Regions from separate parts of the Streptomyces sp. NPDC104581 genome, predicted to be linked through region 2. Evidence: predicted binding sites of a transcription regulator. Region 2 holds the regulator's gene; the other holds the start of a gene.

Region 1 (14,517 bases), on a different contig from region 2:
ACGCGGCGAGGAGCCGTAGCCGTCGTCGCGCGCCCGCCGGGGATTACGGGACAGCCCATAGCACAGAGGTCCAGACCTCGGGCGCCGGGCCGAGACCGGGGCGACACCGGGTGCGCCGCTCGCGCGCGGCGGTCCTCAACATGCTCACCCGCGCCGGCGCCGCCGCGCTCGCCGGGCGTGGCATCCACGTGTGCGGCCTCGACACCGGCCGGGTGACCGGTGAGAAACCCCTGCCCGCCAGGGAGCGGCACGCCGCCACCGGCCGGCGTCCGCCGCCGGACGTCGTGGACGGCGAGGCGGCGCGGACCCACCCCCCGATCGTGCAGGGGCGGGCGGGCGGCCCCGTCCACGGCGTACTGCTCAAGGACCACCGGCCCGGTGGCCGCTCAGCCGTTCCGCAGCGCCTCCAGCTGGTCCAGGAACCAGCGCTGCGGGGGCAGCGCCGTCGCGGCGGCGGCCAGGCGTTTCGTACGGGCCGCGCGGTCGTCGCCGTCCATGGACAGGGCCTCGTGCAGGGCCGCCGCCGTGGCCGCGACGTCGTACGGGTTCACCACCAGCGCGTCGTCGCCCAGCTCCTCGTACGCGCCCGCCTCGCGGGACAGCACCAGAGCGCAGCCCTCTTCCGAGACGACCGGGATCTCCTTCGCGACCAGGTTCATCCCGTCGCGGATCGGGTTGACCAGCGCCACGTCCGCGAGGCGGTACGCGGCGAGCGAGCGTGCGAAGTCGTCCTTGACGTGCAGCACCACCGGGGTCCAGTCGGGCGTGCCGTAGGCGGAGTTGATCTCGTCGGCCACCTCCTGCACCCGGGCCGTGTAGTCGCGGTAGACGGCCAGGTCCTGCCGGGACGGGTAGGCGAACGCCACGTGCGTGACCCGCCCGCGCCACTCCGGACGGTCCGTCAGCAGCTGCCGGTAGGCGAGCATCCCGCGCACGATGTTCTTCGACAGCTCCGTACGGTCCACCCGCACGATCGCCTTGCGCGGGGCCCCGTCCGAGACACCGATCTGCTCCCTCAGCTCGGCCAGCCGCTCGTCGACGTCGGGGCGGCTCGCCCGCTCCCGCAGGAAGTCCGCGTCGGCGCCCAGGCCGTGCACGCCGATCCGGGTCTTCCCCGTCCCGCCCAGCAGCTCCTCGCAGCACGCGGTGAAGGCGTCGGCCCAGCGGTGGGTCAGGAACGCGGCCCGGTCGGCGCCGAGGATGCCGCGCAGCAGCTGGCGCGCGATGTCGTCGGGGAGCAGCCGGAAGTAGTCGACGGGGGCCCACGGGGTGTGCGAGAAGTGCCCGATCCGCAGATCGGGCCGGAGCGCCCGGAGCATGCCGGGCACCAGGGCCAGGTGGTAGTCCTGGATCAGGACGGCAGCGCCGTCGCCCGCCTCGTCGGCCAGGGCCTCCGCGAACGCGCGGTTGTACGCCTCGTAGGAGGCCCACCGCGCCCGGAAGTCCGAGCCGAAGGCCGGCTCCAGCGGTGTCTGGTAGAGCAGGTGGTGGACGAACCAGAGCGTGGAGTTGGCGACGCCGTTGTACGCGTCCGCGTAGGTCTCCGGCGGGATGCCGAGCATCCTCACCCGCTGGCCGCCCGTGTCGGCGGTGTCCAGCCGGCCGCCGGTGCGCCGTACGGCCTCGCGGTCGCCGTCGCCGAGGGCCGCGCAGACCCACACCGCGTTCGAGTCGGGTCCGATGGCGGAGAGGCCCGAGACGAGCCCGCCGCCGCCGCGCCCGGAGGTCAGCTCGCCGTCCTCGCCGAGTGTGTACGAGACGGGGCCGCGATTGGACGCGACGAGAACCTGGGCGGCGTGCTCGGAGACCATGTGCCGAAATCTAGCCCGTGGCACAAACGCTCAAACGTACGGATTCAGGTCGGCGAGGATCAGCCACGTCCGCGGCCCCGGCCCGCCGCGAGCGCCACCACCCCCGCGGCGACGAGGGCCAGGGCCACGCCGCCCAGCAGCCAGAGCTGTTCCGTGGTCAGGGTCACCGCAGTCATCGCCATACCGGGCAATATACGCAAATCATACGAACGGACCGGTGGTGCCACGCGGCGACTCCCGACGCCGTCCGGCCGCACCCGGCGACCCCCTCACGGCCCGCCCGGCGCGGCCCGCCCCCCCCGGCGCCCCTACGCCGCGCGCCGCTCCGCGTACTCCGCGATCTCCCGCATCGGCGGCCGCTCCTCGGTGTCCACCGCGTGCGTACGCGGCTCGAAGCCGCCCCCGCCCCGCTCGAACTGCGTCAGCACCGGCCGCACCAGATGCCCCCGCGACAGCCGCACCTGCGCCGTCCGGTAGATCGCCGCCGCCATCCGCCCCAGCGCCCGCCCGTCCTGGTGGCGGTGTCTGCGCACCCCGACGTCGACCTGGCCCAGCGCGTCCAGCCCCACCGTGTGCAGCGCGTCCACGAGCAGCCCCAGCTCCACCCCGTAACCGACCGGGAACGGCAGCCGCTCCAGCAGCGAGCGCCGTACCGCGTACTCGCCGCCCAGCGGCTGCACGAAGCCCGCCAGCAGCGGCCAGTGCAGATTCAGCAGCGGACGCGCCACCAGCTCCGTCACCCGCCCGCCCTGCCCCGGCTCGCCGCCCAGCGGGCGGTCGTACATCGCCTTCACGAACAGCACGTCCGGCTCGGTCAGCAGCGGCCCCACGATCCCCGACACGAAATCCGCCGAGAAGTCCCTCAGGTCCGCGTCCACGAAACAGACGATGTCGCCGCTCGTCACCAGCAGCGAGCGCCACAGCACCTCGCCCTTGCCCGGCACGGCCGGCAGCCTCGGCAGGATGTCGTCCCGGTGCACCACCCGTGCCCCGGCCGCCGCCGCGACCTCCCCCGTACGGTCGGTCGAACCCGAGTCGATCACCACCAGCTCGTCGACGAGGGGCGCCGGGCCCGACATCAGTTCGCGCCGGATCACCGACACGATCCGGCCGACCGTCGCCGCCTCGTTCAGGGCCGGGAGCACCACGCTGACCTGCGTACCCTGCTTCGCCGCGGCCAGCACGCCGGGCGGCCGGTCCGCCGCGGACCAGGACCGCCGGGCCAGCCAGCGCTCCACCTCTTCCAGCACGTGATCTCCATCTCGCGGATCGGACGAGACCTTCAACCGTCCAGGGGTTCGGTTACAGTCTTGAACAACGCGGATGACCGTCGCACGTCGGGGTCATCAGGCTGACAATCGAATACCGCTCATCCAGAGGGGCAGAGGGAACGGCCCGTTGAAGCCCCGGCAACCCTCCCGCCGACCGCGAGGTCACGGTGGGGAAGGTGCCAATTCCGTCTCGCGGCGAGATGCGTCGCGAGGAAGATGAGGAAAGGGCCCTCGCCTTCATGGCTGTGCAGACCGTCTCCGACACCAACGACACCACCACTGCCACCGGATCAGCAGCATCCGACGCCGGCACCGTGGACCTCGGACCCGCCGCCGCCCTCTCGTGCCGCGAATGCGGGGAACGCTTCGCACTCGGCCCGATCTTCGCCTGTCAGAGCTGTTTCGGCCCCCTCGAAGTGGCCTACGACCTGCCGACGGGCGACCCGGACGAGCTGAAGCGGCGCATCGCCGCCGGTCCCGACAACATCTGGCGCTACGCCCCGCTGCTGCCCGTCCCCGCCGACGTCGCGTCGAAGCCCAACATCAACCCCGGCTTCACCAAGCTCGTCAAGGCCGACAACCTCGCCCGTGAGCTGGGCGTCACCGGCGCCCTGTACGTGAAGGACGACTCCGGCAACCCGACGCACTCCTTCAAGGACCGCGTCGTCGCCATCGCCGTCGAGGCGGCGCGCGCCTTCGGCTTCACCACGCTCTCCTGCTCCTCCACCGGCAATCTCGCGGGCGCCGTCGGCGCCGCCGCGGCCCGCGCCGGCTTCCGTTCCTGCGTGTTCATCCCGCACGACCTGGAGCAGGGCAAGGTCGTCATGGCCGCGATCTACGGCGGCGAACTCGTCGGCATCGAGGGCAACTACGACGACGTCAACCGCTTCTGCTCGGAGCTCATCGGCGACCCGCTCGGCGAGGGCTGGGGCTTCGTCAACGTCAACCTCCGCCCGTACTACGGCGAGGGCTCCAAGACCCTCGCCTACGAGATCTGCGAGCAGCTCGGCTGGGTGCTGCCCGACCAGCTCGTCGTCCCCGTCGCGTCCGGCTCGCAGCTGACGAAGATCGACAAGGGGCTCAAGGAGCTGATCGCGCTCGGCCTGGTCGAGGAGAAGCCGTACAAGATCTTCGGCGCGCAGGCCGAGGGCTGCTCGCCGGTCTCCGTCGCCTTCAAGGCCGGCCACGACGTCGTACGGCCGCAGAAGCCCGACACGATCGCCAAGTCACTGGCGATCGGCAACCCGGCCGACGGCCCGTACGTGCTGGACATCGCCCGCCGCACCGGCGGCGCCGTGGAGGACGTGGACGACGAGCAGGTCGTCGACGCGATCAAGCTGCTCGCACGGACCGAGGGGATCTTCGCCGAGACGGCGGGCGGGGTGACCGTGGGCGTGACGCGCAAGCTCATCGAGGCGGGTCTGCTCGACCCGGCGCTCACCACGGTCGTGCTGAACACCGGGGACGGGCTCAAGACGCTGGACGCCGTCGCGCCGACGACGGGGCCGACCGCGACGATCCCGCCGAGCCTCGACGCGTTCCGCGCGGCCGGTCTGGCGCGTTGAGCACCTCACCAACCCGCTCCTTCCCGGAAGGCAGAAACCGATGAGCGTGAACGTCCGCATCCCCACCATCCTCCGTACCTACACCGGCGGGAAGGCCGAGGTCCCGGCCGAGGGCACGACCCTCTCCCAGGTCATCGAGTCCCTGGAGACCAACCACCCGGGCATCGCCGCCCGCGTCCTGGACGACCAGGGCAAGCTCCGGCGCTTCGTCAACGTGTACGTGAACGACGACGACGTCCGCTTCGAGCAGGGCCTGGAGACCGCCACCCCGGACGGTGCCGGGATCTCGATCATCCCGGCGGTCGCCGGCGGCTGAACGGCACGCACGGTGAACGGTGTTGCCCCCTCCGCGAGAGAAACGGAGGGGGCAATTCCATGAGGTTGAACGCGGTACAGTTGGGGTAGCCCCGCCGCCGCCTGTGCCACGAGCATATGAGTTCGCGACAAGATGCGGTCGAAGTGCGGACGCTGTTTGCGCGGTTCCTTGCGCTTTGCCCGGCCCGACTTGCCCTGGTGGCCCGGCAATTCACCCCTTTGCGTGTTCTGCCGTGCCCAGAATTCTCGTCCGATTGACCTGTTGCAGAGGGCAGTTGGGCAGATACATTCAGCCGCGGTCGACGCGTTCCGGCGCGAAGTGCGGTCCCGCGCAGGGGCCAGTAATAGGGGAGTTGGGCATGGCTCAGGGCACCGTCAAGTGGTTCAACGCGGAGAAGGGCTACGGCTTCATCGCGGTCGACGGTGGTGCGGATGTTTTCGTCCACTACAGCGCGATCCAGATGGACGGCTACCGCACCCTTGAAGAAGGTCAGCGAGTTGAGTTCGAGATCTCGCAGGGCCAGAAGGGTCCGCAGGCGGACATGGTCAAGCTCGCCGTCTGATCCCGGCGCGATCGGCCAACGACGCACTCACGGACGAGGGGCCCGTATCCCGGCAGGGGATACGGGCCCCTCGTGCGTGCGCGCCGGGGTGTGCGCGAGGCGTGCGCGGGTCCCGCGCGGCTCCGCGGTCACCCGGGAGTCGCTTGCACTCTCGGGGGTCGAGTGCTAATCATTGGCGTTAGCACTCTGTAGGTGAGAGTGACAACTTATGGACCGGGTCAGCGAGGCCCGAGAGCCTGTGGGGCAAGGAACCGCAGGGCTCTTCGGCCGTCCGTCGCGGGCGCGGACACGGTCCGGAGCAATCCACCCCCTGTCCGGGAGGACCACTTCACATGGCCAAGATCATCGCGTTCGACGAGGAGGCACGGCGCGGTCTCGAGCGCGGGATGAACCAGCTCGCCGACGCCGTCAAGGTCACCCTTGGCCCCAAGGGCCGAAACGTCGTCCTCGAGAAGAAGTGGGGCGCCCCCACGATCACCAACGATGGTGTCTCCATCGCCAAGGAGATCGAGCTCGAGGACCCGTACGAGAAGATCGGCGCCGAGCTGGTCAAGGAAGTCGCCAAGAAGACGGACGACGTCGCCGGTGACGGTACGACCACCGCGACCGTCCTGGCCCAGGCCCTGGTCCGCGAGGGCCTGCGCAACGTGGCCGCCGGCGCCAACCCGATGGCCCTCAAGCGCGGTATCGAGAAGGCCATCGAGGCCGTCTCCGGTGCGCTTCTGGAGCAGGCCAAGGACGTGGAGACCAAGGAGCAGATCGCTTCGACGGCCTCCATCTCCGCCGCCGACACCCAGATCGGCGAGCTCATCGCCGAGGCGATGGACAAGGTCGGCAAGGAAGGCGTCATCACCGTCGAGGAGTCGCAGACCTTCGGTCTCGAGCTCGAGCTCACCGAGGGCATGCGCTTCGACAAGGGCTACATCTCGGCGTACTTCGCCACCGACATGGAGCGTATGGAGGCGTCGCTCGACGACCCGTACATCCTGATCGTCAACTCCAAGATCGGCAGCGTCAAGGACGTCCTGCCGCTCCTGGAGAAGGTCATCCAGTCGGGCAAGCCGCTGCTGATCATCGCCGAGGACGTCGAGGGCGAGGCGCTCTCCACCCTCGTCGTGAACAAGATCAAGGGCACCTTCAAGTCCGTCGCCGTCAAGGCCCCGGGCTTCGGTGACCGCCGCAAGGCGATGCTGAACGACATCGCCATCCTCACGGGCGGCACGGTCATCTCCGAGGAGGTCGGCCTCAAGCTGGAGAACGCCGGTCTCGACCTGCTGGGCCGCGCCCGCAAGGTCGTCATCACCAAGGACGAGACCACCATCGTCGACGGTGCCGGTGACAGCGAGCAGGTCGCCGGTCGCGTGAACCAGATCCGCGCCGAGATCGAGAACTCCGACTCGGACTACGACCGCGAGAAGCTCCAGGAGCGCCTCGCGAAGCTGGCCGGCGGCGTGGCCGTCATCAAGGCCGGTGCCGCGACCGAGGTCGAGCTCAAGGAGCGCAAGCACCGCATCGAGGACGCGGTGCGCAACGCCAAGGCCGCCGTCGAGGAGGGCATCGTCGCCGGTGGTGGCGTGGCTCTGCTCCAGGCTTCCTCGGTGTTCGAGAAGCTGGAGCTCGAAGGCGACGAGGCGACGGGCGCCGCCGCCGTCAAGCTCGCGCTGGAGGCCCCGCTCAAGCAGATCGCGGTCAACGCGGGTCTTGAGGGTGGCGTCATCGTCGAGAAGGTCCGCAACCTCAAGATCGGTCACGGCCTGAACGCCGCGTCCGGCGAGTACGTGGACATGATCGCCGAGGGCATCATCGACCCGGCGAAGGTCACGCGCTCCGCGCTCCAGAACGCGGCGTCGATCGCCGCGCTGTTCCTCACCACCGAGGCCGTCATCGCCGACAAGCCGGAGAAGGCCGCCGCCGGCGGCGCGCCGGGCGGCATGCCGGGCGGTGACATGGACTTCTGACCGGCCTCTGGCCGTTCGGCTGTCCCGCACGGATCGACGAACCGAGGGCGGCACTCCCGTGAAGGGGGTGCCGCCCTCGGGGCGTTCGGGCCGCTCCGCCCCTGCCCCCGGTCTACGGGCGGTGCCGCGGGATCGGCCGGGAATCCGTCGAGACCGCCACGTAGGCCAGTCCGTCGTACGCGTCCGCCGGCCGGACCGGGCTGAGGTCCCGGCGGTAGAACCAGCGCGTCACCAGCGCGCCGAAGGTACGCGTCCCGTGCGTGGCCCCGGCCCACTCCCGTACGGCGCGCGGCGCGTCCCCGGCCGTCGCGGGGCGCAGGTCCAGCAGGTGGTCCTGCGGTGTCGCCGCGGCGAGTTGCGCCTCCACGGTGCCCGCGGGGGCGGGGCCGATGGGGTTGCCCTCGGCGATACGGCCCGTCAGACCGCCCACGCCGCTCCAGGGGCCCGGCCAGATGCGGTGGGCACGGAAGGACCCCGAGCCGAAGAGGAGCCCGAGGGCGTAGTACGCGTCGCCGTACCGCTCGCGCAGACGCAGGCCCAGCGGCCGGCCGCCACCGGGGTTGAGGCCCTTCGTGACATGGCCGTTGTGGCCCCAGAGCACCACCTTGGCCGCCGGGTCGGCGTCCATGACGTCCTCGACGGCCTCCGCCATGTACCGGTCCCGTGCGGCCTGGACGGTCCGTTCCGGATCCGGGTGCCGGGTGCCGCGCGTCACCAGATCGGCGGCCCTGACCAGATTGCGCGCGTGCCGCACCGCCACGGCGCCGGCGGGGGTGCCGGGCTCGTCGTAGCCGCGGACGAACTCCAGCAGCCTCGTCGCCTCGCCCATCAGCTTCTGCTCCGGGTCGGGGAGCGAGCCCGGATACGCGGTGGCGAGCACCCCGAGCGCGGAGTGCAGGGCGGGCAGCCGCTCCGGTGCCACGCTGGTCAGGAACGCTTCGAGCACCGCGAGCGAATCCCCCGACCGCTGCGGGTCGACACCGGTGAAGCGGACCTTCTCCCCGTCCGGCCGCCCGTCGTTGTACGCGCGCATCCACTTGATCACGGCCAGGACCTCTTCGGTCCGCCAGGTCCAGAACCCCAGCCCGCTCAGCACCTGTTCGGGGTCGCCGACACCGTCGCGCACGTACGCGTCGACGGCCGGACCGGCGGACGCGCTCGCCTCCATGGCCAGGACGGTGAAACCCAGTTCGGTGACCAGGTACTCCAGCAGACGGTGCTTGAGCCGGAAGAACTCACGGGTGCCGCGGGTGGACTCGCCCAGCCCCACGATCCGTACGCCGTCGAGCACCCGCTTGAGCGGCTGGAGGTCGGTAGTGGGCGCTCCGGCGGTGAGACCGCCGCTCAGGGGCACGGCGTTCTCCGACAGCCATGCCGTCACCTCGGCGGACACGGTCTCCCGATCATTCGCTGACATGCCGCCGAGGCTACAGCCGGGACCGTTCGCCCCCGGCACCGGGAACTCGGTGGCGGGCGCGGCGCGTTACGTGCGCATAGCGCACCGGAGTTGTCCCTGTCCCCAGGCACCCCCGAAGCCCCGGAGGCCCGACACCATGCCCCTGACTCCCCCCGGCTCCTCCCGCCCCTCCCGCCGTGCTGTGCTCGGCGGCGTCGCCGCGACGGCGTTCGCGCTCGGTGCGGGCACGGCCACGGCGCAGCCGCGCACCGGCCGGCCCGGCCGCCCCCAGTGGCCCGCCGAGTTCGCGCTGCCCAACGGTTTCCGCCCCGAGGGCATCGCCATCGGCGCCGGCCCGTACGCCTACATGGGCTCCCTCGCGGACGGCTCCGTCCGCCGCGCCGATCTGCGCACCGGTGAGGGCAGGACCGTCCTCGCGGGCGCGGCCGGCGCGGCGGCCACCGGCCTGAAGCTCGACCGCGACGGGCTCCTCTACGTCTCGGGCGGTCTGAGCGCCTCCATCCGGGTGCTCGACACCCGTACGAACCGGCTCACCGCCACGTATCAGCCCACGACGGCCGGTTTCGTCAACGACGTGATCCTGTACGGCGACCGCGCCTGGTTCACCAACTCGCACGCCCCCGTGATCTACACCGTCCCGCGCGGCCACGGCGCAGGCGGCCGCGACCTCCGGGAGGTCCCGCTCGGCGGCGACTGGGAGCAGGGGCCGGCCGGCACCATCAGCGCCAACGGCATCGAGACCACCCCCGACGGCCGCGCGCTGATCGTGGTCAACAGCCCGGCGGGCACGCTGTTCCGCGTCGATCCGAGGACCGGGCACGCCACGAACATCACCCTGCGGGGCGCGGAGTCGGTCGTCAACGGCGACGGACTGCTCCGCGTCGGCCGCACGCTGTACGTGGTGCAGAACCGCCTCAACGTCATCACGGTCTTCGACCTCGACCCCCGCGCCCGCACCGCGACGCTGCGCCGCTCCATCACCGACCCCCGCTTCGACGTCCCCACGACCGCGGCCCGCCTCGGCGACCGGCTCTATCTGGTCAACGCCCGCTTCACGACACCTCCGACACCGGAGACGACGTACAACGCGGTGTCCGTACCGCTGCGTTGACGCGTGCGTTCCCGAAGCGCTCCGGCATGGCGGGCGGGCTTCCCTCCCGGCCGGGCGTCCGGGGAGGGCGAAACGGCAGGTCGATGCGTTCGTCACTCGTTCGTGGGACGCTGGGTGAAGAGTCGGCAGGGCTGTCCATCTGTCGATCTACGCTCGCCTAGCTCAGGCCGCAGAGAAGGGACCCGCGATGACCGCCGCGATGGTCGAGAACGACCCGTCATCTGAGTTCCGCCCGTGGGAGTACCTACTGGAGACATGGCGTGAGCTGGACGTGCCCGAAGGCTGGCGCGCCGAGATCGACGAAGGGCAGATCGTCTTGGTACCGCCGCCGCATGCGCATCACAACGGCATCGCAGCCAGGGTGCAGCGCACGCTCTACCGGAATCTGTCCGAGGACTTGGAGATCTACCAGACCCTCGGTGTACATGTCGCGCCCCTCGACAAGCTCTACGTGCCGGATCTGGTGATCATGCCGTCCGAGGCCGTCGAGGCTGTCGGAGCGGACACCAACGATCCGGTGGACGCCGCGGAAGCCCTGCTCATCGTGGAGATCACCTCCAAGGGCAACGCCCGCGACGACCGGACGAAGAAGTACCGGGCCTACGCCCGCGCGCTGGTTCCGCTCTACCTGCTCATCGACCGGTTCGACACCCGCGGTCCCGTGGTGACGCTCTTCAGCGAGCCGAGCGAGGACGGCACGTACAAGCACTCCGAGCAGGTGGCGTTCGGGAAGCCGATCGTGCTGCCCCAGCCGTTCGGGACGACGCTGGAGACCGCCGCTTTCCCTGTCTGAGGCCGGATCACGCGCAGGCCCGCCGCGAGCGCGTCACGACCGCAGCAGATGTACGCAGGTCGCGTACAGCGCCGCCGCCGAGCCGAAGCCCGGAAGGGCCGTCCAGAGGGCGGTGGTCGAGGTCAGTGGCGCCAGTACGGCCGCGGCCAGGGCGGACGCGCACATCGCCGCGCCCGTGAGGTGGTAGGCGCGGACGCCGAACAGACGGGCCAGCGGGAAGAAGTGGACGCCCACGACCGCCGCGACGAACGCCGGGATCGCCTCCGTGTGGTCCGTCACGACCAGCGCGCGGGCGATCGCGAAGATCGCCACCCACTCCGCCAGCACCACCAGCCCGAAGCGCAGGCCCGTCTTCTTCCTGGTGGCCGCCGTCGGGTCGCCGTGCGCCGGGGCGTCCGCCGCCGCGCGGCTCCTGCGGGAGGCCAGGAACGCGACGGTGAGCGAGGCGAGTACGGCGGCGGCGAACACCGCCCGGCCCGCCGGCACCGGCATGTCCGTGACACCGCACGCCGTCCAGCCGAGGCCGAAGAAGGCCATGACACCGGCGCCGGTCGCGCGCCCGCGCACTTCGGCGCGGGACAGGGCCGCAGGGGCGTCGGCGGGGTGGGCGGTGGTCATGGGCGGTCGTCCTTACCGGGGAGTGCGGGGGCTGCGGAAGATGCGGGGTGTTCGGGGTGGGGCTCGGTCGTGCGCGGTGTCACGATCCTACGAATCGGACGAGGTCCCCTTCGACGCCTGGAGCGCCGCCCGCAGATGACCGTGCGAGTCCGCGAGCAGACCGGCCGCCGTGGGTCCGTCGACCGAGCCGAGGATGGTGAGGATCGCGTTCTTCACCTCGCCGTCGGTCGCCGCGAGCGCCGCCTCGATCTCCTCGTCCCCCGCGCCGGTCGCGAGCGCGACGATACGGCGGGAGCGGGCCCGCAGCTTCTCGTTGGACGCGCGGACGTCGACCATCAGGTTTCCGTACGTCTTGCCGAGCCGGATCATCGTGATCGTCGAGATCATGTTGAGGACCAGCTTCTGCGCCGTCCCCGCCTTCAACCGCGTCGAGCCCGTGAGCAGTTCGGGGCCCACCACGATCTCCAGGCCGTGTTCGGCAGCGGCGGCGAGCGGACTGTCCGCGTTGCAGGACAGACCGACGGTGAGCGCGCCGAGCGAGCGGGCGTGCTCGACCGCGCCCACCGCGTACGGTGTGCGGCCGGACGCCGAGATGCCGACGACGGTGTCGTCCGGGCCGACCCCCAGCTCGGCCAGGTCCGCCGCCGCCAGTTCCTTCGAGTCCTCGGCGCCCTCCACGGACTTGACCATCGCGCCGGGGCCGCCCGCGATGAGGCCGACGACCTCCGAGGGGTCCGTGTTGAAGGTGGGAGGGCACTCACTGGCGTCCAGGATGCCGAGACGGCCGGCCGTGCCGGCGCCCGCGTAGATCAGCCTGCCGCCACGGGCCATCCGTTCGGCGGTGGCGTCGATGGCGGCGGCGATACGGGGGAGCTGAGCGGCGACGGCGGCCGGGACGGTCTGGTCCTCGCCGTTCATCACGCGGGCGATGTCCTCGGTCGACCGGCGGTCGATGTCGGCGAGTTCGGGGCGGAACGCCTCGGTGGTGAGGGTCGCGAGCTCGGCGCGGAGTTCGCCGTAGGCGGGGCTGGAGGCGGAACCGGCGCCGGACATCGAGGAGGCATCGGTGGGCATGGAGGTCATGGAGAAGCGGCTCTTTCTGGCGAGCTGGCAGAAACCTGAGGAAGCCCCGTTTTGGTGACGCGGTCGAGCGGTCGAGCGGTCGAGCGGTCGAGCGGTTGGGCGGTTGGGCGGTGCGCGCCTGTGCGGCGGCGCGCGGCTGTGCGGTCGCGGTGCGCGGTCGCGGCTGAGGTCGCGGGGTACGGTCGCGGGTCGGTGATCGGCGGTCCGTCATCGGCGGGTGCGCGTTCGCCGGCGCGGCGACCGGCGGCTGGGTACGGGTCCGGATCAGCGCGAGCGCGGCGAGTGGCGGTGGGCCAGTGCCTCGTAGGACGCAGCGAGGGCGGGTGCCGCCCTCTCGTACGTCCGCTGGGCGACCCCCACGAACAGACAGTCCACGACCAGGAGCTGACTCGTCCTGCTGGACATCGCCGCCGGCCGCAGCTCGCTCTCGCGGGCCGTGGACGTGGTGAGGACGTGGTCCGCGTACTGCGACACCGCGCCGTCCGGACGGCCCGTGATCGCGACCGTCGTCGCGCCCCGGTCGAAGGCGACGCGCAGCGGCTCGATGACGTCCCCGGTGGAGCCCGAGTGTGTGATCGCTATGGCCACGTCGCCCGGCCGGAGCTGGACGGCGTTGGTGACCGCGAGGTGCGGATCGCTGTGCGCGTGGGCTATCAGACCGATGCGCAGGAGCTTCTGCGCGAGGTCCATACCGACGAGACCGCTCGCGCCGACGCCGTATATGTCGATACGCCGCGCGTTCGCCGCGGCGGTGACGACCGCGCCGAGCTGCACGGTGTCGAGCCCGGCGGCGGTGTCGGCGAGGGTCTGCTGCTCGTCGTACGCGAGCTTGGCGACGACATCGGCGATCGGGTCGTCGACGGCGATGTCGGCGGTGACCGCCGGGGCCGCGCCGGACTCCTGGTGGGCGGCGAGGCCGGCGAGGGCGAGACGCAGATCGCGGTAGCCGGGGTAGCCGAGGAGGCGGGCGGTCCTGACGACGGTGGCCTCGCTCGTACCGGTGAGTTCGGCGAGACCCGTGACGGTGAGGGCGGCGGTCCGCGCGGGGTCGGCGGCCACGGCTTCGGCGACGCGCTGCATGGAGCGCGTCATGGAGGGCGCGAGGGTACGCACCTTGGCCGCGAGGGCGGCGGGGGCCGGAGGGGCGCCACCGCTGTAAATTTCCTTCACGTCACTGGTCACACCTGAAAGATAATTTCAGCCGGGAGGATGCGTCAAGGGCCGGGCCGGGTCGGCGGCGCCGCGTCCGGGAGGCGGGTGACCCGCGGCTCGCCGGGGCGGAGCGCCGGGCGTACGACAATGGGGGCATGGAAGACATGAACCCCCTGGAGCAGGCGCTGCACAGCGCACGCGCCCTGGTCCTCGCCGATCTCGCGGCGGGTGACGTCGCGCGGGCCGAGATCGTCTCGCTGGTGGAGGACGCCGTGTCCCACCGGCGGTGGTGGGTGGAGCAGTGGCCGGAGGGGATCGAGTTCGTCGTCGGCCTGGTCGCCCAGGACGTACAGGACGCCCTCCTGGAGACGCACGGCCGCTGGCCGCTCTGTCCCGTCTGCGGCGAGTCCCGCACGGAGCTGGCGGCGGAGGGCGGGCCGCACGCGCTGGAGGTGGAGCCTGAGCTGGGCGCGGACCCGCACTGGGTGTGCGGGAAGGCGGCCGTGGTGGTGGCGCCGGTCGGGTCGCTGGGCGCGGTGCTGGGGGCCGGCTGACGTGACCGTCTACATCGACCCGCCGACCTGGCCGGGGCACGGGCGGCTCTGGTCGCATCTGGTCAGTGACGTCTCGTACGAGGAACTGCACGCCTTCGCGGCGGGGATCGGGTGCCCGGCGCGGGCGTTCGAGCGCGATCACTACGACGTACCGTCCCACCGCTACATGGACGCCGTCCGGGCGGGCGCGGTGGAGGTGGGCTCGCGCGAGCTGGTACGGAGGCTGACGGGGGCGGGGCTGCGGCAGCGGAAGCGGTGGCGTGGTCAGGGCGTGTCCGCGAAGTAGCGCCGTCCGCCCGCGGGGCG
Region 2 (14,517 bases):
GGGATGGTGAAGTGGGCTCGCGCCTGACCGGGCGCGGTGGTACGGACTGTGGGTGTCTGAGTCATGGGCCGGCACTGTGGCCTGCGCATACCTCCCGTTGCGGGGTTCTCGCCGCTCGACAACCTCTGGGTACCAGCGTACGACTTGGCACTGAGAAGCCCGTAGGGCTTTTCCGCGCGGCTTTCCGGCGGGGGGTCCGAATGGTCACCGGACGGGGCTTCCGTCCTCAGCCCGAGCGGCCGAACCCGATCGTCGGCACGGCCCTGCGCAGTGGCCACGGCCGGCTCGGCGCGGGCAGGAGCCCGGCCAGGAAGGCGTACCGGCGCAGCGCCGCCGGGTCCTGGTCGGACGACTCCCGGACATAGCTCCACCAGGCGGCGACCTCCGCCCAGCCGGGCGCCGACAGCGATCCGCCGAACTCCTGGACCGACAGGGCGGCGGTGAGCCCGGAGAAGGCGAGCCGGTCGGCGAGCGGCCAGCCGGCGAGGGTGCCGGTGACGAACCCGGCGACGAACACGTCACCCGCGCCCGTCGGGTCGAGCGCCTCCACGTCGATGGCAGGCACCTCGGCGGTGGCCCCGGTGGCGCCGTCGACCGCGTAGGCGCCCTCCGCGCCCAGGGTCACGACGACCAGCGGCACCAGTTCGGCGAGCGCCCGCGCGGCGGCCTTGGGGCAGTCCGCCCGGGTGTAGCGCATCGCCTCCTGGGCGTTGGGCAGGAACGCCTCGCAGTGCGCCAGGTCGGGGAGCCCGGCGAGGTCCCAGCGGCCCGTGTCGTCCCACCCCACGTCGGCGAAGACCCGCGCGCCGTGCCCGGCGGCGCGGGCGATCCACCCCTCGCTGCGGCCCGGTGTGAGCGCGGCGACGGCGGCACGCGCGCGTGGCGGGCACTCGGGCAGGGTGCCTTCGGGCGGCGGCGCCTCGTGGCCGTGGGAGACCATCGTGCGCTCGCCCTCGTACGCCATGGAGACCGTGACCGGTGAGTGCCAGCCGGGGACGGTGCGGGAACGGGAGAGGTCGATGCCCTCGCCCTGCTCCAGCGCGTCCCAGCAGTACTCCCCGTAGTGGTCGTCGCCGAAGGCGGCCGAGAGTGAGGTGCGCAGTCCCAGCCGGGCCAGCGCGCTGGCCATGTTGGCGATGCCGCCGGGGCTCGAACCCATGCCCCGGGCCCAGGACTCGGTGCCGCGCACGGGGGCGCTGTCGAGGCCGGTGAAGATGATGTCGAGGAAGACCGTGCCGGTGAGGTAGACGTCGCAGTCCGGGTCGTCGGGGGCGCGCAGGGCGCCCAGCGGGTCGACGTCGGCGGTGTGTGCCTGCGGGGTTCCTTCACGTGGGGTCACGGTCGCGCTCCCGGATCGGCGTACGGTCCGGACAGTGTGCCCGATGGCACTGACAGCCGGCGTGACGGCGGGGCCGTGCGGTCCGTGCCGGCGGGCCGGGCGCGGGTCAGCCGGAGCGCTTGGGGAGCGGCACCCGCACGAGGTCCGCCGCGACGGTCATGTCTCCCTCGTAGCCGGCCGCCCTGGCCTGCCGCTCGAACTGGGCCGGGTCGCTGTAGCGCTGCGAGAAGTGCGTCAGGACGAGGTGCCGTACGCCGGCCTCCCGCGCCACCGCGCCCGCCTGGCCCGCCGTCAGATGCCCGTGGTCGGCGGCCAGTTGATGGTCCTCGTCGAGGAAGGTGGACTCGATGACCAGCATGTCGCAGCCGTCGGCCAGGGCGTGCACGCCGTCGCAGAGCCGGGTGTCCATGACGAACGCGAAGCTCTGGCCCCTGCGCTCCTCGCTGACGTCGGCGAGCGTCACCCCGCGCAGTTCGCCGTCCCGCTGGAGGCGTCCCACGTCGGGCCCCTGGATGCCGTGCGCGGCGAGGCGTTCGGGCAGCATCCTGCGGCCGTCGGGCTCGGTGATCCGGTAGCCGTAGGACTCGACGGGGTGCGAGAGCCGGTGCGCCCGCAGGGTGTACGAGCCGGTGCGCGCGAGTACGCCGTCGGCCTCGACGGGTGCCTCGGTGATGTCGACGCTCTCGCGGTACGCCGTCGCGTAACGCAGCCTCCTGAAGAAGACGTGCCCGCTCGCCGGGTAGTGCGCGGTGACCTCGTGCGGGACGCCGTCCAGGTTGATGCGCTGGATCACTCCGGCGAGGCCGAGCGAGTGGTCGCCGTGGAAGTGCGTGACGCAGATCCGGTTGATGTCGTGGGCCGCGACCGCGGCACGCGCCATCTGGCGCTGGGTGCCGTCGCCCGGGTCGAAGAGGATGCCCTCGCCGTCCCAGCGCAGCAGATAGCCGTTGTGGTTGCGGTGCCGGGTGGGGACCTGGCTGGCGGTGCCGAGGACGACGAGTTCTCGTACGGACACGGTGTCGGACGCCTACCCGGGGGGCCAGTTGAGGCCGCGTCCGCCGAGCACGTGGGCGTGCGCGTGGAAGACGGTCTGGCCGGCGCCGCTGCCGGTGTTGAAGACGATCCGGTAGCCGCTGCCGACGGTCTTGTCCTCGGCGGCGACCTCGGCGGACTCGCGCAGGACGTCGGCGGCGACCTGCGGTTCGGCGGCGGCGAGCGCGGCCGCGTCCGGGTAGTGGACCTTGGGGATCACCAGCACATGGGTGGGGGCCTGCGGGTTGATGTCCCTGAAGGCCACGGTGGTGTCCGTCTCACGTACGACGGTCGCGGGCACCTCCCCGGCGACGATCTTGCAGAACAGGCAGTCGGCCTGTCGTTCTCCCGCCATGGTCCGGGTCTCCTCGTGTCGGTCGGCCGGTCGTGCCCGGTCGCTTCCGTAAGGAGGCATGCTATCCGCCCCGCCGGCGCCGGGAGGTGTCCGCCCGGCGATCAGGACCAGCGGCCGGTGCGGCCGAGCAGCAGCGCGCAGGCGGCCGTGCCGGCGGTGGAGGTGCGCAGCACGGTCCGGCCGAGCCGGTACGGGGCGGCCCCGGCGTCCGCGAACAGCGCCAACTCGTCGGGGGACACGCCGCCTTCGGGCCCGACGACCAGCACGATGCTTCCGGTGTCCGGGAGTTCGGCGGTGGCCAGCGGCAGGCTGCCCTCCTCGTGCAGGACGGCGGCGAAGTCGGCGGTCGCCAGGAGCGCCGCGACCTCTTTGGAGGACATCGCGTCCGCGACCCGGGGGAAGCGGAGTCTGCGGGACTGCTTGCCCGCCTCGCGGGCGGTGGCGCGCCATTTGGCGAGGGCCTTGGCGCCCCGCTCGCCCCGCCACTGGGTGACGCAGCGCGCGGCCTGCCAGGGCACGATCGCGTCGACACCGGTCTCGGTCATCGTCTCGACGGACAGTTCGCCCCGGTCGCCCTTGGGCAGGGCCTGTACGACGGTGACGCGCGGCGCGGGCTCCTCCTCGGTCAGTACGCCGGTGACGGCCACCTCCAGCCGGTCCTTGCCGTGGACGGCCGCGACCGTCCCGTGGGCGCCGGTGCCGGAGCCGTCGGTCAGGACGACCTCCTCCCCCACGCGCAGCCTCCTCACGGAGACGGCGTGGCGGCCCTCGGGGCCGTCCAGCGTGACGGTGCCGGTCCGCAGGGTCTCGGCGGTGTCGACGACGAAGACGGGTGCGGTCATGAGGCGTGTCCCGGGGTCAACGAGGCGCGGGCGGCGTCGAATTCGTCGGCGAGGACCTCGACGAGCCGCCCGGCGGGCAGCGCGCGGGCCATCCGGTGGCCCTGGCCCGCCCACAGGGCCATGCCCTGCGGGTCGCCGACCTTGGCCGCGGCCTTGCGCAGCCCGGCGGTGAGGTGGTGCACCGCCGGGTACGCGGGCGGGGCGTAGGGGCCGTGTTCGCGCATGAAGCGGTTGACGAGACCGCGTGCGGGCCGGCCGGAGAAGGCGCGGGTGAGTTCGGTCCGGGTGAACATCGGGTCGGTCATGGCGCGTTTGTGCAGGGCGTGGGCGCCGGACTCCGGGCAGACGAGGAAGGCGGTGCCGAACTGGGCGGCGTCGGCGCCTGCGGCGAGTACGGCGGCGATCTGGCCGCCGCGCATGAGCCCGCCGGCCGCGATGACCGGCAGGGTCACGGCCTCGCGTACCTGGGTGACGAGCGACAGCAGCCCGATGCCCGCGCCGTCGGTGGCGGGGTCGTCGCGGTGCGTGCCCTGGTGGCCGCCGGCCTCGACGCCCTGCACGCAGACGACGTCGGCGCCCGACCACTCGGCGGTCTGGGCCTCTTCGGGCGTGGTCACCGTGACGACGGTGAGGGTGCCGACGCGGGAGAAGGCGTCGAGCGTGGTGGGAGTGGGGCAGCCGAAGGTGAACGAGACGACCGGGACGGGATCGTCGAGGAGTATCGCGAGCTTGGCCTCGTACCCGTCGTCACGGCCCGCCTCGGGGTCGCCGAGGGGCGTCTCGTACCAGGTCGCCTCACCGGCGAGCTGATCGCGGTAGAGCTCCACGGCGGCGTGGTCGTCGTGGTGCGGCTGCGGCATGAAGAGGTTGATCCCGAACGCGCTGCCGCTGAGCCCCCGGAGCTGTTTGACCTCCTGGTACATCCCGTCGGCGGTCTTGTACCCGGCGGCGAGGAATCCGAGGCCCCCGGCGTCGCCGACGGCCGCGACCAACTGCGGGCAGGACGCGCCGCCCGCCATGGGGGCCTGCACGATCGGATACCGGCAGATGTCGGTCAACACGGAGGGCATGCACGCATCGTGCCATGCCCCCGGTGGGGCGCCGCACGTGGACCGCGATCCCGGGACGGGCGCGGCCCGATGCCTGTCCGCCGAGTCCCGCCGCCCCGCGGCGCACCGCGTTCCGCCCCGGACCGGACGGGCCGCGTGTGCGGCCCGCCGGGCGCGGGGGCGGAACGCGGGAACGGGCCCTGGGCCGTGTCCGACAAATGGCGCCGTCCGCCCGTAGGGCGGGGCTCGCGGCGGCTGGTGCGGTGCATCGCGAGGCGGAGGATCGGACTCGTACCGGGCGTACTCGGCCGAGTCCGACAACGCGGCGAGGTGCCGTACCAGGCGCCGCGAGCCAGGCGGGAATTGTCAGACACGGCCTAGCGGCCGTTGAACGCGTCCTTCAGCCTGGAGAACAGCCCCTGTTGGCCCGGCTGGAACTGGCCGGTGGGCCGCTCCTCGCCCCTGAGCTTCGCCAGCTCGCGCAGCAACCGCTCCTGCTCCGGGTCGAGTTTCGACGGCGTCATGACCTCGACATGGACGATCAGATCGCCCCGGCCGCCGCCGCGCAGATGCGTGATGCCGCGCCCGTGGAGCGGGATCGACTGGCCCGACTGGGTGCCCGGCCGTACGTCGATGTCCTCGACGCCGTCCAGTGTCTCCAGCGGACACTGGGTGCCCAGCGCCGCCGCGGTCATCGGGATCGTCACCGTGCAGTGCAGATCGTCGCCGCGCCGCTGGAACACCGCGTGCGGCGATTCGTGGATCTCAACGTACAGATCGCCGGCCGGCCCGCCGCCGGGGCCGACCTCACCCTCACCGGAGAGCTGGATACGGGTGCCGTTGTCGACGCCTGCCGGGATCTTGACCGTGAGCGTGCGGCGGGAGCGGATGCGGCCGTCGCCGGCGCACTCGGGGCAGGGGGTCGGCACGACCGTACCGAAGCCCTGGCACTGCGGACACGGCCGCGATGTCATGACCTGGCCCAGGAAGGACCGGGTGACCTGGGAGACCTCGCCACGGCCGCGGCACATGTCACAGGTCTGCGCGGAGGTGCCGGGTGCGGCGCCCTCGCCCGAGCAGGTCGTACAGACGACCGCCGTGTCGACCTGGATGTCCTTGGTGGTGCCGAAGGCCGCCTCGTTGAGGTCGATCTCCAGCCGGATCATCGCGTCCTGGCCGCGCCGCGTCCGCGACCTCGGGCCACGCTGCTGCGACGTCCCGAAGAACGCGTCCATGATGTCGGAGAAGTTGCCGAAGCCACCGGCCCCGAATCCGCCCGCGCCACCGCCCGCCTGCGAGAGCGGGTCGCCGCCGAGGTCGTAGACCTGCTTCTTCTGCGGGTCCGACAACACCTCGTAGGCGGCGTTGATCTCCTTGAAGCGCTCCTGCGTCTTGGGATCGGGATTGACATCCGGGTGCAGCTCGCGGGCGAGCCTGCGGAATGCCTTCTTGATCTCGTCCTGCGACGCGTCGCGGCGTACGCCGAGTACGGCGTAGTAGTCCGTGGCCACTTACGACTCCGCCAGGATCTGTCCGACGTAACGTGCCACTGCGCGTACCGCTCCCATCGTTCCGGGGTAGTCCATGCGGGTCGGTCCGACCACGCCGAGTTTGGCGACTGCCTCGTCGCCCGAACCGTAGCCGACCGCGACGACGGACGTGGAGTTGAGGCCCTCGTGGGCGTTCTCGTGCCCGATTCGTACGGTCATGCCCGAGTCCTCGGCCTCGCCGAGCAGCCTGAGGAGCACGACCTGCTCCTCAAGTGCCTCCAGCACCGGCCGGATCGTCAGGGGGAAGTCGTGCCCGAAGCGCGTCAGATTGGCGGTCCCGCCGATCATCAGCCGCTCCTCCGTCTCCTCGACCAGCGTCTCCAGCAGCGTCGCCAGGACGGTGGTCACCGTGCCCCGGTCCTCCAGGTCGAAGGACTCGGGCAGCTCCTGCACCAGCAGCGGCACGTCCGAGAAACGGCGGCCGACGACCCGGGCGTTGAGCCGGGCCCGCAGGTCCGCCAGCGAGGTCTCGCCGAACGGCACCGGGCAGTCGATCATGCGCTGCTCGACCCGGCCGGTGTCGGTGATCAGGACGAGCATCAGCCGCGCGGGGGCCAGCGAGAGCAGCTCCACGTGGCGCACCGTCGAGCGCGTCAGCGAGGGGTACTGCACGACCGCGACCTGCCGGGTCAGCTGCGCGAGCAGCCGCACCGTACGGCCCACCACGTCGTCCAGGTCGACGGCGCTGTCGAGAAAGTTCTGGATGGCCCTGCGCTCCGGCGCCGACAGGGGCTTGACGCCCGCGAGCCGGTCGACGAAGAGGCGGTAGCCCTTGTCCGTCGGAATACGCCCCGCGCTCGTGTGGGGCTGGGCGATGAAGCCCTCGTCCTCCAGGACGGCCATGTCGTTACGGACAGTGGCCGGGGAGACACCGAGCTTGTGCCGCTCGGTCAGCGCCTTGGAGCCGACGGGCTCCTCCGTGCCGACATAGTCCTGGACGATGGCGCGCAGCACCTCAAGCCTGCGTTCGCTCAGCATCGCGCACACCTCCAGCTCTGGTTCCTCGGATCCGGCTTGGCACTCGGTGCGTTGGAGTGCCAGCATTCCCCGGGCCAGTGTACGGCCGTGAGGTACGCCCCTAGCAAGGCCGACCGGTCACGCTACCGCGCGCGGCACCGCCGTCCCCACCGATAGCGTCGCCGTATGAACGTCCGTTGGGAAGAGCAGGGGTGGGAACGCATCGCACCGGGAGTCGGCAGACGCAGGCTCCCTGGCTGGGATGCGACGGTCGGGCTGGTCATGGGTGAGGACGCCGTACTTCTGTACGACACGGGCTCGACGCTCCGTGAGGGCGCCGAGATCCGCGCGCAGGCGCAGGCGCTCTGCGGCCGGCGCGTCACGCACATCGTGCTCAGCCATCCCCATTTCGACCATGTCCTGGGGACGGCCGCGTTCTCCGGGGCGCGGGTGTACGGCGCGGTCGGCATGGCGGAGCTGCTCCCGCGCGACCGCGACAGCCTGCGCGCCTCCGCCGTACGGCACGGGGTGGCCGTCGCCGACGCGACCGAGGCCGTGGACGTACTGGTCGGGCCGCAGCACGAGGTGTCCGGCGAGTCGACGCTCGATCTCGGCGGACGGCAGGTACTTCTCGCCAATGTCGGGCCGGGCCACTCGGGGCACGATCTCGCGCTGCTCGTCCCCGGCGAACGCGAGGTCGTCTTCTGCGGCGACGTGGTCGAGGAGTCGGGCGAACCGCAGGCCGGCTCCGACGCGATCCCTTCACGCTGGCCGGCCGCGCTGGACCGGCTGCTGGCGCTGGGCGGCGAGGACGCGCTGTACGTTCCCGGCCACGGCGCGACCGTCGACGCGGCGTTCGTACGGGCGCAGCGGGACCGACTGGCGGCGCGTTTCGGCACGGCGTAGCCACCCCGCGGGTATCCGCGCGGGGTGGCGCCGGCCCCGATATCGTCGGCGGATGCGCAGCTACAGCCCCGATCTGACCCCGCCCTGGAAGCGTTCGAAGCCGGTGCCCGAGGTGCCCGCGGAACCGGATCTGGTGGTCGAGGAGGTGTCGACCGGCTTCTGCGGCGCGGTGATCCGCTGCGAGAAGACCGCCGAGGGGCCGACGGTCACGCTGGAGGACCGCTTCGGCAAGCACCGGGTGTTCCCGCTGGTGGAGCGGGGGTTCATGCTCGAAGGCCAGGTCGTCACCCTGGTCCGGCCCACCGCGGGCGGTCCCGTCCGCCCCACCCGTACGGCCTCCGGCTCGGTCGCCGTCCCGGGCGCCCGCGCCCGGGTGGCCCGTGCGGGGCGCATCTATGTGGAGGGGCGGCACGACGCGGAGCTGGTGGAACGGGTCTGGGGCGACGACCTGCGGATCGAGGGCGTGGTCGTGGAGTATCTGGAGGGCATCGACGATCTCCCGGCGATCGTCGCGGAGTTCGGCCCGGCGGCGGACGCGCGCCTCGGTGTGCTGGTCGACCATCTGGTGCCCGGCTCCAAGGAGTCCCGCCTCGCGGAGCGGGTCACCGGGGACGACGTCCTGATCGTGGGCCACCCGTACATCGACGTCTGGCAGGCGGTGAAGCCGTCGTCGGTCGGCATCCCGGCGTGGCCGACGGTGCCTCGGGGGCAGGACTGGAAGACGGGGGTGTGCCGCGAGCTGGGCTGGCCGGAAAACACCGGTGCGGCGTGGCAGCGGATCCTGTCCTCGGTGCGGTCGTTCAGGGACCTGGAGCCGGCGTTGCTGGGCCGGGTGGAGGAACTGATCGATTTCGTGACGGAGCCGGGGTTGTAGTGCGGCTGGTTGCGGGGCGCCGGTGGGGTGGGGTGGTGCGGGCTGGCGCCCGGGGCCCGCTTCCGGGGCCGAGGTGCCGCCTCTTCGGGCCGGGGCGGGGTGGCCTCAATCGCCGGCCGGGCTTCGGTGGTGCGGGCCGGTGCCCGGGTGCCGCTCCGGGGTCATGCCCGGACGGCGTGATTTACGGCGCGTGCACCGCTCGTTGGACCCGACGACCCACCCTGTCCACGCACCACAAATCAGCCCAAGTGTCCGACCACGACCCCTGCGCGTCCCCCTTCCCCCCGCGGGAAGAGGGACGACCTGTCTCTGCGGGAGGCGGGACCGCCTGCGGGAGGTGGAAACGGGGGCGGCACGTGCCGGTGCCCTCACGGCGCGAAGCGGACCGGGGCAGGCCACCGCCAAGATCACCCGCGACAGACGGAGACGGGGGCTGGGGTCAATGACCACCGGAATCACCCCGCCGGAGGCGACCCCGGGGCCGTACCGCTGTCGTGACGCCGCAGGAGGGGCACACGGTGACGGTGACCGTTACGGGTGACGGCGGCGGACCCGGGGGCGGCCTCTGCGAGTCCCCTCACGGGGACCGTGGCCGGTGACCGCCAGGATCGCCCGCCGGAGGCGACCCCGGGCCGTGCCGGCCTCGTGACGCCGCAGGAGGGCGGACCGGGGGTCGGTGACCGTCGCGAGTGACGGCGTAAGGGGGGCGGGGTCGCAGGAGGTGCGTGTTCGGACACTCAGGCTGATTTGTGGCGCGTGAACAACCCGGGTCAACGGGTCCAACGAACGGGGCACGCGCCGTAAATCACGCCGTCCGGACATGCACCTCCGGAGACCCCGCACCCCAACCCACACCCACAACCGCAACCCAAACCCCAGACCCCGCACCCCGCCGGGAGGCCACCCGCCCCCGGACCGGGAGGACACCCGGAGGGCACCAGCCCGGCCGGCGATTGAGGCCAACCCGGCCGCCGGCCCGCAGGGGCGGACTCAGTCCACCAGCCCCCGCACCACCGCGTCCGCCAGCAACCGCCCCCGCAGCGTCAGCACCGCCCGCCCCTCCCTGTACGGCCCCGCCTCCAGCAGCCCCTCCGACCGTGCCCGCCCCGCCGCAGCCAGCCCGGCCGGCCGCAGCAGCGACAGCTCCACACCGTCGGACAGCCGCAGCTCCAGCAGGATCCGCTCCACGCGCCGGTCCTCCGCCGTGAGGACCTCCCGGCCCGCCCCCGGCGACCGCCCCTCCGCCAGCGCCGCCGCGTACGCCCCGGGGTGCTTCACGTTCCACCACCGGACCCCGCCGACATGGCTGTGGGCGCCCGGCCCCGCGCCCCACCAGTCCGCGCCGCGCCAGTACAGCTCGTTGTGCAGGCAGCGCCCGGCGTCGGTGGTGGCCCAGTTGGAGACCTCGTACCAGGAGAACCCGGCCGCCGCCAGCGTCTCGTCCGCGATCAGATAGCGGTCGGCGTGCTCGTCGTCGTCGGTCATCGGGATCTCGCCGCGCCGGATGCGCCGGGCCAGCCCCGTGCCCTCCTCGACGATCAGCGCGTACGCCGAGATGTGGTCGGGCCCGGCGCCCACCGCCGCCGACAGCGAGGCGCGCCAGTCGTCGTCGCTCTCGCCGGGCGTGCCGTAGATCAGGTCGAGGTTCACGTGGTCGAACCCGGCCGCGCGGGCCTCGGCCACGCACGCCTCGGGCCGCCCGGGGGTGTGCGTACGGTCGAGCACCTTCAGGACGTGCTGTCTGGCGCTCTGCATACCGAAGGAGATCCGGTTGAAGCCGCCGTCGCGCAGCTCCGCGAGGTACGCCGGGTCGACGGACTCCGGGTTCGCCTCGGTGGTGACCTCAGCGTCGTCGGCGAGGCCGAACTCCTCGCGTACGGCGCCCAGCATCCGTACGAGGTCGGACGCGGCCAGCAGCGTGGGCGTACCGCCGCCGACGAAGACCGTGCGGACGGGCCTGGGGTCGTCGCCGAGTACCTTCCGGGCGAGCCGGATCTCGTCGGTCAGGGTGTCGGCGTAGTTGTCGCGGGAGGCCAGTACGCCGCCCGAGCCGCGCAGCTCGGTCGCCGTGTAGGTGTTGAAGTCGCAGTAGCCGCAGCGGGTGGCGCAGTACGGCACGTGGAGATAGAACCCGAGCGGCCGGTCCGCGGCGCCCTGGAGGGCGTGCGGGGGCAGCGCGCCGGTCTCGGGCATGGGGTCACCGTCGGGCAGTGCGGAAGGCATGCCCCCAGTGTCCCGCACCTCGCGGGTGCGCCGGCGCGCCTCACACCGCGCGCAGCACCAGCATCGCCAGGTCGTCCGAGGGCGGGCTCGGGTCGAAGTCGTGCACGGCGCGTCTGATCCGCTCGGCGACGCCCTGCGCGCTCAGTCCCGCGCAGCCCGCGAGGATCGCGGCGAGGCCGTCGTCGTCGTCCAGGAGCAGCCGTCCCGAGCGGCGCTCGGTGACGCCGTCGGTGACGCACAGGAGCGTGTCCCCGGAGGCCAGGTCGAAGCTGAGGCTCTCGTAGGCGACGTGCTCGTCGACCCCGAGGAGCAGTTGCGGCTCGGCGGCCGCCCGTACCGTCCCGTCGGGCCGCAGCAGCAGCGGCAGGGGGTGGCCGGCGCTGGCGAGGGTGCAGCGGGCGCCGCCGCCGGTGCCGGGCAGCGGCTCCAGCTGGCCGTAGAGCAGGGAGAGGAACCGGGACTGGCCACCGTCGGCGAGCCCGGCGCCCCGGCCGTCGTCGAGGCTCTTGCCGATGTCCTGGATGTCACCGAGCGGGCCCAGGTCGCTGAGCCCGTTCTCGCCGCCGGAGAGGTCCTGTCCGCCGGCCACGGCGACCATCAGCGCCGCGGCCTCGGCGGCCTCCATCGCGTCGTCCAGCAGGAGCCTGTTGAGCCGGTCGAGGACTTCGCCGACGCGGTACCCCTCGCGGGCCAGGAGCCGCAGCCAGGGGCGGGCCAGTCCGGTGACGACGGCGGCCTCGGGGCCGCTGCCCTGGACGTCGCCGAGCATGAAGCACCAGCGTCCGCCGGGCGGCGCGGGGAAGACGTCGTAGAAGTCGCCGCCGACCACTCCGTCGTCGGCGGGCTCGTACACGAGGTGGCTCTCGACACCCGGGATCCGGGCGACCTGGCTGGGCAGCAGGCCGCGTTGCAGGATGCGGCTGATGGTGGCCTGCCGGGTGTAGCGGCGGGCGGCGCCGATCGCGAGGCCGACCCGGCGGGCGAAGTCCTCGATGAGCGCGATCACTTCGTCGGGCATCCGCGCCAGGCGCCGGCGTCCGAGGACGAGGGTGCCCAGGGGGCGGCCGTTGGCGACGAGCCGGCAGGAGACGGCGGCGCCGTCGTGCGCGCCGGTCTGGCCCGAACCGGGCCAGGGGACGGGCACAGGAACGTTCCGCCCTGGGCTCGAACCCGTCGTGTCCTGGGCGTCCGGGGAGTCGAGCAGCCGGGGCGGCTCCTTCTCCAAGAGGGTGCGCAGGATCTCGATGCGGGACTCGTCGGCGTGCCAGACGCGGGCCAGTCGCGGTGCGGCGCCCGCCCTGCCGTGGCCTTCGCCCTCGCCGTCGAGCCAGATCGCGCACCAGTCGGCGATCCGGGGCACGAGCAGCTGACCGGCGAGTGCCGCGACCAGGTCCTCGTCGAGCTGTCCGGCCAGCAGGTCGGAGGCTTCGGCGAGGAAGGAGAGGGCGCCCCGGCTGATCCAGTCGGGATCCTCGCGCGCCGTTCCGCGCGGGGCGGGGGCGATGATCTCGGCGGCGCGCAGTCCGCGCCGGAGCGCGGGTTCGCCGACGACTCCGGCGGCTCCCGCCGCCGCGTCGTCGGCGCCGACCGCCGGGTCGTCGGCGGTCGGCCCGTCGAGGGGGAGACGGGCCCAGACGGTCTTGAGGCCGGTGCGGTAGGTGATGCCCCAGCGTTCCGTGAGGGCGGCGATGAGCTGGAGGCCCCGGCCGTACTCGGGGGAGCCGCCGCCGGCCGGGCCGTGCGCGTCGCTGCGCACCGAGCGGGCGGGGTGGTGGTCGGACACCTCGATGACGAGGGCGGCGGGCTCCCGCTCGGCCGCGCTCTCGTCGTCGGGTCTCTCCTCCACCTCACGGGGTGCTTCGAGCCGGCAGAGCAGTTCCACGTTGGTGCCCGCGTGCACGACCGCGTTGGTGACCAGTTCGTCGACGATCAGCACGGCGTCGTCGGCCAGTCCGTCCGTGCTGTGCCCGCCCGGCGGGCACGCCTCGTCGCCCTGGCACAGGGCACAGGTGGCGAGCAGCCCGAGGCTGGTCCACTCGGCGAGCGCCGCGCGCACGAAGCGGCGCGCGGCGGACGGGGCGAGCGGATTCCCCGGCAGGCTGGTGCGTGCCGTGCGTCGCTCGTCGTTCCTGAACGTCCGGCTCCGAGCCGGATTCGGCTCTTGCGGATCGCCCACGTTCCCACAGTCCCCTATAGGCCCCACGTGCGGCTCCTGGTCGTTTCCCTCGTTGCGCCGCTCACCACCCGGACAGAGTGACAGACTGAGCGTGCCCATAAGCGTCGAGTCGTCGAAAATGGGCGAAGAAGTGAACGAAGAACGGAGCTCGGAACCACTTCCCCGGCCGCCGCGCCCTCCCTCACCCCGTACCCCGGATTCCCCCGCACCCGGCCATCACGCACTCGGACGCCACTCACGATGAGCAACCCGATACCCACCGAACCGCCCGCCGACACACCGGTCACCGACCGCGCCGGCATCCTCCTCGTCGACGACATGGAGGAGAATCTCCTCGCCCTGGAAGCGGTGCTGGCATCGCTCAACGTGCCGCTGGTACGGGCCCGTTCGGGCGAGGAGGCGATACGGGCGCTGCGCCGCGAGCGGTTCGCCCTGGTCGTGCTGGACGTTCGGATGCCGGGCATGGACGGTTTCGACACCGCGGCCGGCATCAAGCGCCTCGATCAGGCCAAGGACGTCCCGATCATCTTCCTGACCGGGAGCGATCCCGACAGCGGCTTCACGTTCCGCGGCTACGCGACGGGGGCCGCCGACTTCATCCCCAAGCCGTTCGATCCGTGGGTGCTGCGCGCGAAGGCGACCGTCTTCCTCGAACTCCACCGCAAGAACCGCCAGTTGGAGGTCCTGCTCGCGCGTGATCACGTACAGCTCGCGGAGATGGCCCGGCGGCTCTCCGCCATCGGGTCCCTGCTCGGCGCGGAGGGCGACGACGCGGACGGCGGTGCCGGCGAGGGTGACGGCGACGCGAAGACCCTGCGCGGGCCCGGCGAGTTGGCGGCGCTGCGCGGCCATGTGGCCGGGCTGGACAACATACTGCGGGAATTACGCCGCGGACGGAGCCCTCAGCCGTAGTTCCCGGCCGACAGCCCCGCCCGCGTACTCATGTACGACGCGTAGATGCCTCTACGCCTCCCGCGCTCCGGCGTACATCTCGTCCAGCAGGTGCTTGTACTCGCGCTCCACGACGGGCCGCTTGAGCTTCAGGCTGGGCGTCAGCTCGCCGTGCTCGATGTCCAGGTCGCGCGGCAGCAGCCGGAACTTCCTGATCGTCTGCCAGCGCTGAAGCCCCTCGTTGAGCTGCTTCACATAGCCGTCGACCAGTTCCTGGGTCCGCGGCGACGCGACCACGTCGGCGTACGACGCGCCCTCCATAC

What was found. Region 2 encodes HrcA, which represses chaperone genes, less so after heat shock. Its sites were predicted from a motif close to TTNGCACTCNGNNNNNCNGAGTGCNAA; they were not measured.
Region 1: groL (chaperonin GroEL) is a predicted target of HrcA. The motif match lies at 5,704-5,730, and genes of this name have one in related genera.

What each region holds. Positions count from the first base shown of each region.
Region 1 covers NZ_JBVJNN010000021.1:7,881-22,397, reverse strand. Annotated here, with positions in the region: gene ACZ61E_RS18730 (alpha,alpha-trehalose-phosphate synthase (UDP-forming)) at 387-1,811, opposite strand; gene ACZ61E_RS18725 (hypothetical protein) at 1,871-1,993, opposite strand; gene ACZ61E_RS18720 (glucosyl-3-phosphoglycerate synthase) at 2,120-3,061, opposite strand; SAM riboswitch class I at 3,178-3,305, shown strand; gene thrC (threonine synthase) at 3,322-4,647, shown strand; gene ACZ61E_RS18710 (ubiquitin-like small modifier protein 1) at 4,688-4,963, shown strand; gene ACZ61E_RS18705 (cold-shock protein) at 5,322-5,525, shown strand; gene groL (chaperonin GroEL) at 5,858-7,483, shown strand; gene ACZ61E_RS18695 (erythromycin esterase family protein) at 7,596-8,900, opposite strand; gene ACZ61E_RS18690 (NHL repeat-containing protein) at 9,037-10,011, shown strand; gene ACZ61E_RS18685 (Uma2 family endonuclease) at 10,199-10,804, shown strand; gene ACZ61E_RS18680 (DUF7010 family protein) at 10,838-11,422, opposite strand; gene murQ (N-acetylmuramic acid 6-phosphate etherase) at 11,510-12,505, opposite strand; gene ACZ61E_RS18670 (MurR/RpiR family transcriptional regulator) at 12,770-13,687, opposite strand; gene ACZ61E_RS18665 (hypothetical protein) at 13,813-14,211, shown strand; gene ACZ61E_RS18660 (DUF4031 domain-containing protein) at 14,213-14,497, shown strand.
Region 2 covers NZ_JBVJNN010000013.1:120,882-135,398, forward strand. Annotated here, with positions in the region: gene ACZ61E_RS13730 (PhoH family protein) at 1-65, opposite strand, end outside; gene ACZ61E_RS13735 (carbohydrate kinase family protein) at 227-1,339, opposite strand; gene ACZ61E_RS13740 (ribonuclease Z) at 1,446-2,354, opposite strand; gene ACZ61E_RS13745 (histidine triad nucleotide-binding protein) at 2,367-2,726, opposite strand; gene ACZ61E_RS13750 (16S rRNA (uracil(1498)-N(3))-methyltransferase) at 2,828-3,568, opposite strand; gene ACZ61E_RS13755 (nitronate monooxygenase) at 3,565-4,638, opposite strand; gene dnaJ (molecular chaperone DnaJ) at 4,995-6,128, opposite strand; gene hrcA (heat-inducible transcriptional repressor HrcA) at 6,129-7,145, opposite strand; gene ACZ61E_RS13770 (MBL fold metallo-hydrolase) at 7,311-8,030, shown strand; gene ACZ61E_RS13775 (DUF3097 domain-containing protein) at 8,083-8,904, shown strand; gene hemW (radical SAM family heme chaperone HemW) at 9,895-11,127, opposite strand; gene ACZ61E_RS13785 (SpoIIE family protein phosphatase) at 11,168-13,303, opposite strand; gene ACZ61E_RS13790 (response regulator) at 13,544-14,215, shown strand; gene ACZ61E_RS13795 (AMP-dependent synthetase/ligase) at 14,267-14,517, opposite strand, start outside.